DNA from 2 places in the Peribacillus sp. P4_C12 genome. Region 2 is predicted to be linked to the other one. Evidence: riboswitches for the same ligand, from Rfam matches in the RefSeq annotation. Region 2 holds a riboswitch; the other holds the start of a gene.
What was found. Region 2 has a riboswitch for ZMP and ZTP ahead of AC1DUW_RS01810 (APC family permease). Riboswitches for the same ligand answer to the same signal wherever they lie in the genome.

Region 1: another riboswitch for ZMP and ZTP. It lies ahead of AC1DUW_RS17495 (phosphoglycerate dehydrogenase); the one in region 2 lies ahead of AC1DUW_RS01810 (APC family permease).

Annotation. Positions count from the first base shown of each region.
Region 1 covers NZ_JBFUIB010000170.1:3,027-6,631, reverse strand. Annotated here, with positions in the region: gene AC1DUW_RS17505 (DUF4309 domain-containing protein) at 1-262, shown strand, start outside; gene AC1DUW_RS17500 (VOC family protein) at 518-937, shown strand; gene AC1DUW_RS17495 (phosphoglycerate dehydrogenase) at 1,241-2,440, opposite strand; ZMP/ZTP riboswitch at 2,613-2,691, opposite strand; gene AC1DUW_RS17490 (sugar porter family MFS transporter) at 2,895-3,605, opposite strand, start outside.
Region 2 covers NZ_JBFUIB010000003.1:37,708-44,499, forward strand. Annotated here, with positions in the region: gene AC1DUW_RS01800 (ketopantoate reductase family protein) at 1-780, shown strand, start outside; gene AC1DUW_RS01805 (amino acid permease) at 1,219-2,607, shown strand; ZMP/ZTP riboswitch at 3,302-3,380, shown strand; gene AC1DUW_RS01810 (APC family permease) at 3,433-5,025, shown strand; gene AC1DUW_RS01815 (Dph6-related ATP pyrophosphatase) at 5,366-6,049, opposite strand; gene AC1DUW_RS01820 (hypothetical protein) at 6,018-6,299, opposite strand; gene AC1DUW_RS01825 (FAD-binding oxidoreductase) at 6,505-6,792, shown strand, end outside.

The DNA.
Region 1 (3,605 bases), on a different contig from region 2:
TAATGTTCGATTCCTCTATGACGATTCAACAGGTAGAAAAACGATTACCGGCATTGATGATTTTGATCCTCAGTTGCAAACCATTCATTTATCTGAGTTGAAGGGATTGATTGGTAAACCTGTAAGTGAAGAGGAGCAAGAGGGAATGTACTATGTCACCTATACTGATAACAAAAATTATAAAGTTGTTTTCGTGTTTGAAAGCGCCTGGATTAACCCCGATCCAAAATTGTATATGTATACGCTTGAATTGGCGGATTAATCATGTAAATAATAAGTAACAATCCACATAAGGAATCGTCTCTGTAATTCATAGGGGACGATTCTTTTACTTAGAGCAAAAAAATCATGTTGTTTAAGACAAGATCGGCACTTATTCTTACGCAACCAACGGGTCAGGTTAAACTCAACAAAAAAAGTGGAAGGTAAATCCAATTAATAGTCTTTTTATGTTAAAGTTGCAATGTGCTAAGAAATAGATTTAATTATGGAACGATATACAGGGAGGAATGGGACAATGGAAAATAAATGGCCAAAAGAAATGAAAGTAGCGCAAATCCGAGTTGCACGTCCTACTGATCAACTAAAAAAGGTTGTAAACTTCTATTGTGAGGGATTAGGCTTGAAAAAAATCGGTTCTTTTGAAGGACACGAGGGATATGACGGTATTATGATTGGGCTTCCCAATTCAAACTATCATTTAGAGTTTACTCAACATAAAGATGGGAGTCCTTGTCCTGCTCCAACAAAGGATAATCTGCTTGTCCTCTATATTCCTGAAAGTAAAACCATTGAAGAAATCACAAATAGATTGAAAGGTATGGGTTATGATTCAGTATCTCCAGAAAATCCATATTGGGAAAAATCAGGTGTTACAATTGAAGATCCAGATGGGTGGAGAATTGTATTAATGAATTCGCCCGGCATAGGAAATTAAAATAATAACTGCAAATAAAAAGGAAGGTTATCTGAGCATGTCACTAAAAGGATTACATCTTTTCCTCATTCAACCAACGGGTGCGATTCTTTAATAGGAATCGCTTTTCTTATACTAACAGGTGCTAGTTCTATAGAAGACCACAATAAGTAGTCTCTTATATTTGTTCAAAAATCAACAGCATTACTGTCTAACAAAGCCTAAAATAAAAATAGCCTCAACTCCTTAAAGGAATTGAGGCTTGTACTAATATTTATCATTTGAGCAGGAAAGTATGCTTTCTTCCTGTTCCATTAAAGTATGTTAAATAATACGAGTTGTAACGATGCCTGTGATTTGTTTGATTTTTTCCTCTAAACCAGGAATGATATCGCCGTTTACTTCACCGTCAATGTCAATCATCGTATACGCGTATCCCCCACGGCTTCTGTTAACCATGTCAGCGATGTTCAAATTATAGTCTGATATAGCCAGTGTGATCTGCCCAACCATGTTTGGAACGTTTTCGTGGAAAGTTGCCACACGACGCTTTCCTGTATAAGGAAGGGAAGTGTTTGGAAAATTCACTGAGTTTTTGATGTTCCCTGTTTCTAAGAACAATTTCACTTGACGAGCTGCCATAATAGCACAGTTTTCCTCTGATTCTTGCGTAGAGGCACCAAGATGTGGGATTGGAACTACATTTTTCATTTTCAATACATTTTCATTCGGGAAGTCTGTAATAAACCTGCCAACTTTCCCGCTTTCAAGTGCAGCTTCCATATCCGTTTCATTCACAAGCTCACCACGTGAGAAATTCAAAATATGTACGCCCGGTTTCATGATGCTAAATGTTTCTTGGTTAAACATTCCTCTTGTGTCATCAGTTAATGGCACGTGTACAGTAATATAATCAGATTCAGCAAACAACTGTTCAATCGTCATAGCGCGCTGTACATTGCGGGACAAGTTCCAAGCTGTATCGACAGAGATGAACGGGTCAAATCCAATCACATCCATGTCTAAACCTAGTGCATCATTCGCTACAAGCGCACCGATCGCTCCTAAACCGATTACACCAAGAGTTTTTCCCTTGATTTCTTTTCCAACAAATTGTTTCTTTCCTGCTTCTACAAGCTTTGGAACTTGTTCTCCTTCACCCTCTAACGTCTTTGTCCAGGCCACACCGGCAAAAAGGTTACGAGATGAAGCCATTAAAGAGGTTAGTACCATTTCTTTTACAGCGTTAGCGTTAGCACCAGGGGTATTAAAAACAACAATTCCTTGCTCTGTGCATTTGTCGACGGGAATATTATTGACACCCGCTCCGGCCCTTGCGATTGCTTTTAAATTATCGCCTAATTCTAATGCATGCATGTTAAAGCTACGAAGAACAACAGCATCAGGATTTTCACTGTCATTGTCGATAGTAAAGTTATCCTTATTGAATACATTTAACCCGCTTTCAGCAATATTATTTAAGGTTTTGATTGTTTTCAGTTTTTCTAAAATTAATGTGCTCATATTATTTCTCCTCTTTTAATTTATGATAGTTTTTAAATTCCTAAATTAATTAACAAGATGTTAAGCAAGCTACTAATCAAATTTCATAAAAATCTGTGTATTCTCTAATAATGGATTTAAGTCTTCACTATCCTCTCCTAATAAACAGAAAGAGGCAAGGGATAATTTCCCTTACCTCTGCCCAGGCGAACGGCTACGACACTATATGCTCCCTCACGGTTATCCGCGTTTCGCCAGTCACACATAGTCTTTTAAATTAATTATATTTTATCAAATTCTCCATCAACCTTCAACTACAATTTTAAAAGGTTATCCTATTTCAGTTCCTTTGACAGAATTATTTAGTAGAATTCCCCATTACTCAGTCCCCTCAGCAAAAGAATATTCTTCTAATAGATGTTCTTCTGTTAGTTCAATATTTATCTTTAGTTCTTGTATTGGAAGGGTTAAACCCTTAAGCAGGTTTAATAGCTTTTTCCATATCTTGCTGACGCCAGTACTCTTCAATTTCTTCTAAAGTTTTCCCTTTGGTTTCTGGTGTTTTATAGTGAATAAATACGCAAGCAACTATTGATAATACRGCGTATATTAAGAAGACATTATTTCCAATGACACTTAACAATGGCGGGAAAGTATACGAAAAAAGAAAATTCAATGTGTACTGTAAAAATGTAATGACRCCCATTCCGATCGCTCTTGCTTGCAAAGGTAACACTTCAGGTATGAATAGCCAGAATACAGGACCTAGACCGATTCCAAACGCGAATACATATAAYAACACACAAACCATACTAAATATCGTAAAATCTGAAAATAGTGCTAAACCGATTAYTGGTAGGACCTGCCCGCCAATACTATAGATTAATAATGTTTTTCTTCCCAGTTTATCAACAATGAATAYCGATATWGCCGTGGAAATAACTAAGGCGGTACCTATCCCGAAGTTGGCTATATTCGATCCGCTCCACCCGTTAATTTCCACTCCTTCAAAGATGATTGGAGCAAAGTATACTACAGCATTAATCCCAGTGAAGACCTGAAAAAACGTTAATATGAAGTTCATATTTAGAATCTTTTTATACTGGCCAACTAAATGTTTGAATCCGACAGTTTGCTGTTTTAGTGAATAATTAATATCGCTTATTTCATCTTCCACTTCTTTCTT
Region 2 (6,792 bases):
TGCAATGGTGAGCGTTGTGACTTTCATTATGTAACGCCTGAAGAAATATGCGAGCCTGCAGATTTGATGATTTTTACTGTTAAATTTAGTGGATTGGAAGATGCTATCGAAGCGGTGAAGAATCAAATTGGAAAACAGACGATTATTATTTCTGCTTTGAATGGAATCACAAGTGAAGCGATTATTGGTGAGGCGTATGGAAAGGATAAAGTCTTATATTGTGTTGCGCAAGGTATGGATGCTGTTAAAGAAGAAAATAAGTTGACATACGACCATATGGGCATGCTCTGCTTTGGTGAGCGGGAACCTGGTTTGGTTTCAGAAAAGGTTCAGCTGGTGGCAGATTTTTTTGAAAAAGTGAATGTCCCATATGAGATAGATACGGATATGTATAAGCGGCAATGGGGGAAATTTATGCTGAATGTTGGTGTTAATCAAACTGTTGCTGTCTATAAAAGAAATTATGGTGAAATTCAACGAAAGGGTCATGCAAGAGAAATGATGATTTCTGCCATGAGAGAGGTTATCGTTCTGTCAGAGAAAGAAGGAATTCATTTAACGGAAAGAGATCTGGATTATTGGTTAAGTGTATTGGATGCATTAAGCCCAGAAGGAAAGCCATCCATGGCTCAAGATATCGAAGCTCGACGTTACAGTGAGGTTGAGTTATTTGCAGGTACGATATTAAAATTAGGTGAGAAATACGGTGTGCCTACACTTGTAAACAAAGAGTTATATGATCGGATTAAACTTCTTGAAAGTCAATATATTTGCAACTAAAGTTTGACTTTTTTCTATAATAACTCCCTTACCTTTCTCTAGAAAAAGGCCATTTGAACTGAGCTCAGTCTTTAAAGACTGGGTTTTCTTTGGTTGTGTTAAATTCCCTACTTTATCTTATTAGGCTCATGTTATTTTATTGATTTCTTAAAATACTAATATATCTAATATCACTTTTAGTGATTGAATTTTTTTATACTGGTTAGTGTTTCCTCTAGAAATACATTTGTTTTTTTACAGAATATTTATTATTATAAGATAAGATTATAAATTATTCGATATGATAAAGAATTGGAACTTTTCAAATCTAATCATAAGTATGGAAAAAGAATCAACAGTTGTTTTAATCTAAATTGAGAGTTAATTAGGGGCTAGAAAAAGACTTTAATAACCTTGTACGAAGTATAGTCGCTAATATTACATCTGGAGGAATTAAACATGTCAAACAAAGAATTAAAGAGAGGGCTAGAGGCACGTCATATTCAGATGATCGCTTTGGGCGGTACCATTGGTGTTGGGTTATTTATGGGATCAGCAAGTACGATTAAATGGACTGGACCATCTGTAATGCTAGCTTATGCTATCGCTGGTCTTTTTATATTTTTCATCATGCGTTCTATGGGAGAAATGCTTTATTTAGAGCCTACTACGGGTTCGTTTGCAACATTTGCGAGTAACTATATTCATCCTTTAGCAGGTTATATGACTGCATGGAGTAATTGGTTTCAGTGGGTAATCGTCGGAATGTCCGAGATAATTGCCGTTGGAATGTATATGAAGTATTGGTTCCCAGATTTACCCGCATGGATACCAGGTGTGATTGCCATGGTTATCCTAGGGGCTGCAAACCTCATTTCTGTAAAATCTTTCGGGGAATTTGAATTTTGGTTTGCGCTTATTAAAATTATAACGATTGTACTGATGATTATTGCTGGACTAGGTCTTATCTTTTTCGGATTTGGAAATGGCGGTGATGCAATTGGATTATCAAATCTTTGGGCAAATGGCGGCTTCTTCACCGGAGGCTGGACAGGGTTCTTCTTTGCGCTTTCCCTTGTTGTAGCATCCTATCAGGGCGTTGAACTTATCGGTATCACTGCGGGTGAAGCGAAAAATCCAACGAAGACTGTAACAAAAGCTATCCAAAGCATCATTTGGCGTATTTTAATATTCTATATTGGCGCTATTTTTGTCATCGTGACAGTCTTTCCTTGGAACCAACTAGATGACATCGGTAGTCCGTTTGTTTCAACCTTTGCTAAAATAGGTATTACTGCAGCAGCAGGTATTATTAACTTTGTCGTAATCACAGCGGCGATGTCTGGATGTAATAGTGGGATTTTCAGTGCAGGTCGTATGCTTTACACTCTAGCAATGAACGGTCAAGCTCCTAAAATCTTTGCGAAAGTATCTAAAAATGGAGTGCCAGCTTATTGTACGATTGCTGTCCTTTTAGGTTTAGCAATTGGTGTTGTCTTGAACTACCTTGCACCGCCACAACTATTCCTTTATGTTTACAGTGCCAGTGTTCTACCTGGAATGATTCCATGGTTTGTCTTACTTATTAGTGAGCTTAAATTCAGAAAGGTAAGAGCTGCGGAAATGGAAAACCACCCGTTCAAAATGCCTTTTGCCCCTTACAGCAACTATGCAACAATTGCATTTTTACTGATGGTGCTGGTTGGTATGTGGATTAACCCTAGTACTCGAATTTCCCTGATTGTTGGGGTCGTTTTCCTAGCTATAGTCGTAGCAAGTTATTACATTTTAAAAATGGAGAAGCGAGTACCATTAGAGGCTAAGACCGATGATGATATTTCCAGTTAAGAAGCAAGTAAGGATTTAGGGACATCATCTTGTTCAAGGAAACATTAAAATACTAGTAATCTACGTTCATCATTCTAGCTATGCTGAGTGTGTTTCACAGTTAGTTTAAATATAATAGACACTAATTAAAGTTGTGCATAAATTGTGGACAAAGCAAAGAGAGATCTTCATCCCTCAGGCTTTTTCCCCAACTTGTGCATGACTTTTTTTGCGGAAGAAAAGAACACTGGGAGTAAAGGGGGAATAATCCAGTGAAATTGAAAACCGATAAGGTATTTTAGAAATATGGGGGATTTATATCCCATTGTGGTCATGGAACCTCCCCACCGTTATGGTTGATTCTAGCAAATCGGGTATTTTGAACAAAGTTGCTATGATATTATTGCAATAAACCCGAACCTTAAAAGGAATAAAGAAAATCGGGAATACCCATTAATTTGGAACGGTTTATTTTGCACATATAAGCTATTAAAGATTTTTAAATATAATGTTAAAGGGAAATGATTATATTGTTGAAGCATGTAGTTCTAGAAATCGAATGTTTGCTTTTTGAAGCTTAATCCACCTAATTTTTTCAAATTAAAAAGAATATTAATAGTAAATTCCGAAAAAACAATGGAATTATTAATAAAATATAAATGTTTTTCAAGTATTGTGAAATTTAAAAAAATCCTATATACTAAGAAAAAACTATTTTTCTATATGTAACTGGCGCAACATGGAGTACCATGGGGGAGCATATAGAGTATAAGCCGCGCGCCTGGGCAAACACTTGATTTTTTAGATCAAGTGTTTTTTATTTTCCTAGGAAGAGGTGTAGTAGGGATGAGTAATATGCATAGAAAGATGGGGACTTTTGCTTTAACTATGACAGGTATTGGTTCTATTATCGGCTCAGGTTGGTTGTTCGGAGCGTGGAAAGCTGCCCAGATTGCAGGACCAGCAGCTATTTTTTCTTGGATTATCGGTATGGTTGTAATTTTATTTATCGCATTATCTTACGCAGAGCTTGGGGCAATGTTTCCTGAAGCTGGAGGAATGGTTAAGTATCCTCAATATTCGCATGGCTCTTTTATTGGATTTTTAGCTGCGTGGGCAAACTGGATATCTATCGCTTCGACTATTACCGTTGAGGCCATTGCTTCAGTACAGTATATGAGTACGTGGCCTTGGGAATGGGCAAGATGGACTCATTCTTTAGTTGATAACAATATCTTAACGATCAAAGGATTATTCATAGCTTCTTTACTACTATTGTTCTATTTCTTCTTCAACTATTGGACAGTTAACCTTTTTGCTAAGGCAAATTCATTTATTACTATTTTTAAATTAATTGTTCCAGGTGTAATGGCAGGATCGTTATTTTTTGCTGGATTTCATGGTGAAAATTTTACAAGTTCTCAAGGGATCGCACCATATGGTTGGGCAAGCGTTTTAACAGCAGTAGCTACTTCTGGTATCGTGTTTGCGTTTAATGGATTTCAAAGTCCCGTTAATATGGCAGGAGAAGCTAAGTCGCCGAATAAGTCCATACCTATTGCTGTTATTGGGTCTATTCTAATTGCAGGTTTTATATACGTTATATTACAAGTTGTGTTTATCGGTGCAGTTGATCCGTCTATGATCGTGAACGGATGGAGTCATCTGAATTTCAATTCACCTTTTGCTGATTTGGCAATTGCTCTTAGTCTTAACTGGTTAGCGATTGTATTGTATGTAGATGCATTTGTATCACCGTCTGGTACAGGTGCTACTTATACAGCGACAACTTCGCGTATGCTTTATGGAATGCAGAAAAATGGGTACTTACCGAATATCTTTGGTACATTACATCCACTTTATGGTGTTCCTCGTCCAGCGATGTTATTAAACTTAGGAGTATGTTTTATCTTTTTATTTTTATTCCGCGGATGGGGCGTACTTGCTGAAGTGATTTCAGTTGCTACACTTATTTCGTATATCATGGGGCCAGTTGCATTGGCAACATTAAGACGTACAGCTTCTCATTTTAATCGTCCATTTTACTTAAAAGGTGCTTCTATTATTGCACCATGTGGATTTGTTTTTGCATCGCTTACTTTATATTGGGCGCGTTGGCCATTAACAGGTGAAGTCGTTTTCATCATTGCCATTGGACTTCCTATTTACTTTTATTATCAAGCGAAAAATAAATGGAATGGATTCAAAAAACAATTTTTATCAGGTGTTTGGATGCTTCTTTACTTAGGTTGTATGATTTTGATTTCTTATATTGGAAGTGAGAAGTTCGGCGGAAAAAATATTCTTACATTTGGCTGGGATATGGTGGTCATCGCATGTCTAGCACTTGGCTTCTATTGGTGGGGAGTTAAAAGTGGGATTAAAACAGAATACATGGCTGAGGCTGAAAAAATTAACAAAGAATTTTTCAATAAATAACTTTTAGTGTATATGAGTAGAATGAAAACATGGTTACTTTATGACCATGTTTTTTTTGTGCTGGCGATTGGAACGGTATTCCCATAAATGGGCATGGAAAATTTTATAGTTTAAAAAATAGCGTATTTTGCTAGATACAAAACCAATCCATAATCAGTTAAAAGTGAGCTATACAAAACCTTCATCGTAATTATAATGGAAAATGGGGATTCACTCAGTTTGTATCTTGATAAGATTGAATCCGCAAATAATGTAAAAGCTGAATTGAGATCATAAAAAAAGGTGTCAGGCATCCTTTTGATTTTTTTCCTTAAGATACCTGACAATAATAATGAAGAATTTAAACTTTTACTACACGTTTATAGCCAACCTCGCTGAATAATGGATTGGCAGGAAGTACAAACATTTCATCTTCCAAGTCTAGTTGTATCGGATTAGAGAAAATGTCTCCGTTATATACGAATGAGTGATATTCACCAAACTCACCACATGGATCTACATCATCTGGTAAATCTTCTATAAATTTTTGGTCCAAATCTCTTCCTAAAAAAGAAGGATCGAGCTTATCTAAACGAATGCTGACAATTTTCGCTTTATACCCTAAATCAATAAACTCCTGGACTAACTGTTTCGTGTTGATTCCGGCTAAAGGAAGGATTAGTTCATAACTATTAGACTCAACTAAATTCTTTTTGTATTCGATACAATCCTCCAGAAAGAGATCTCCAAATGCAATTTTTGAGATACCTTGATTGCCAAAAAAATTCATGGCGTCAATAAGGTCTTTTTCAAAACCTTTTCCATCATATAAAGGATATTGAATTTTGTATAATGGAATTCCAATGGATTCTGCTTGAGCTTGAATCAATTTAAAATCAACCATGTGTCCGGATGTTTCATCATCAGTTGTTACGGTTGTAAGCAAAGATACGACTTCATATTTGTTTTCTTTTAACAGCTTATGAAGCATATACGTGGAATCTTTGCCACCACTAAAGCAAGCAATGATCTTTTCTTTCAACATCAATCCATCTCCCTTTTGTTCCGTTTATTTCTATCGTACGCACTTTAGCTGCGTGAATCAACAAAGAAGGGGGGCGAGTAGAGTGCATACAGTCATCACTTGTTAAGTTTATTGAAATTGTTACGAGTAAATTGGTGGAATTCACGAGTAAAACTGCAAAATTCACGAGTAAATTGGTGGAATTCACGAGTAAAACTGCAAAATTCACGAGTAAATCATGAAAATTCACGAGTAAATCATGAAAATTCACGAGTAAAACACTGAAAACTTGCGAGTTAAATGTGCTCTATCATATAGAAAAACTATATATCCTACTTTTTAAGGTACGGATGTTGAGTTAAAAGTATGAATTAGATTAATTGAAATCCTTACCAGCCTATAGAATGTGTCTTCTCCTAAAGAATTTCATAGTATATAGCATCCTCTCTACATCAACTGAGGAAGGGGGTTATATTTTGGAAAAGACAAAGCTTACCGGGCGGATCGTTACACCTGTTGATTCTGAATATGAGCAGGCAAGAATAAATAATAATTTAAGTTTCCCAAAATTCCCAAAGATAATTGTATTTTGTCAGAATACAAAGGATGTACAAAATGCATTGAAGTGGGCGAGGGAGAATCATATACCTTTTCGGGTGAGAAGCGGTCGACATAGCTATGAAAATTTTTCATTAGTAAATGGCGGTCTTATTATTGATGTCAGCGAAATGGATAGAATCAAGGTCAATCGTGAAAAAATGATT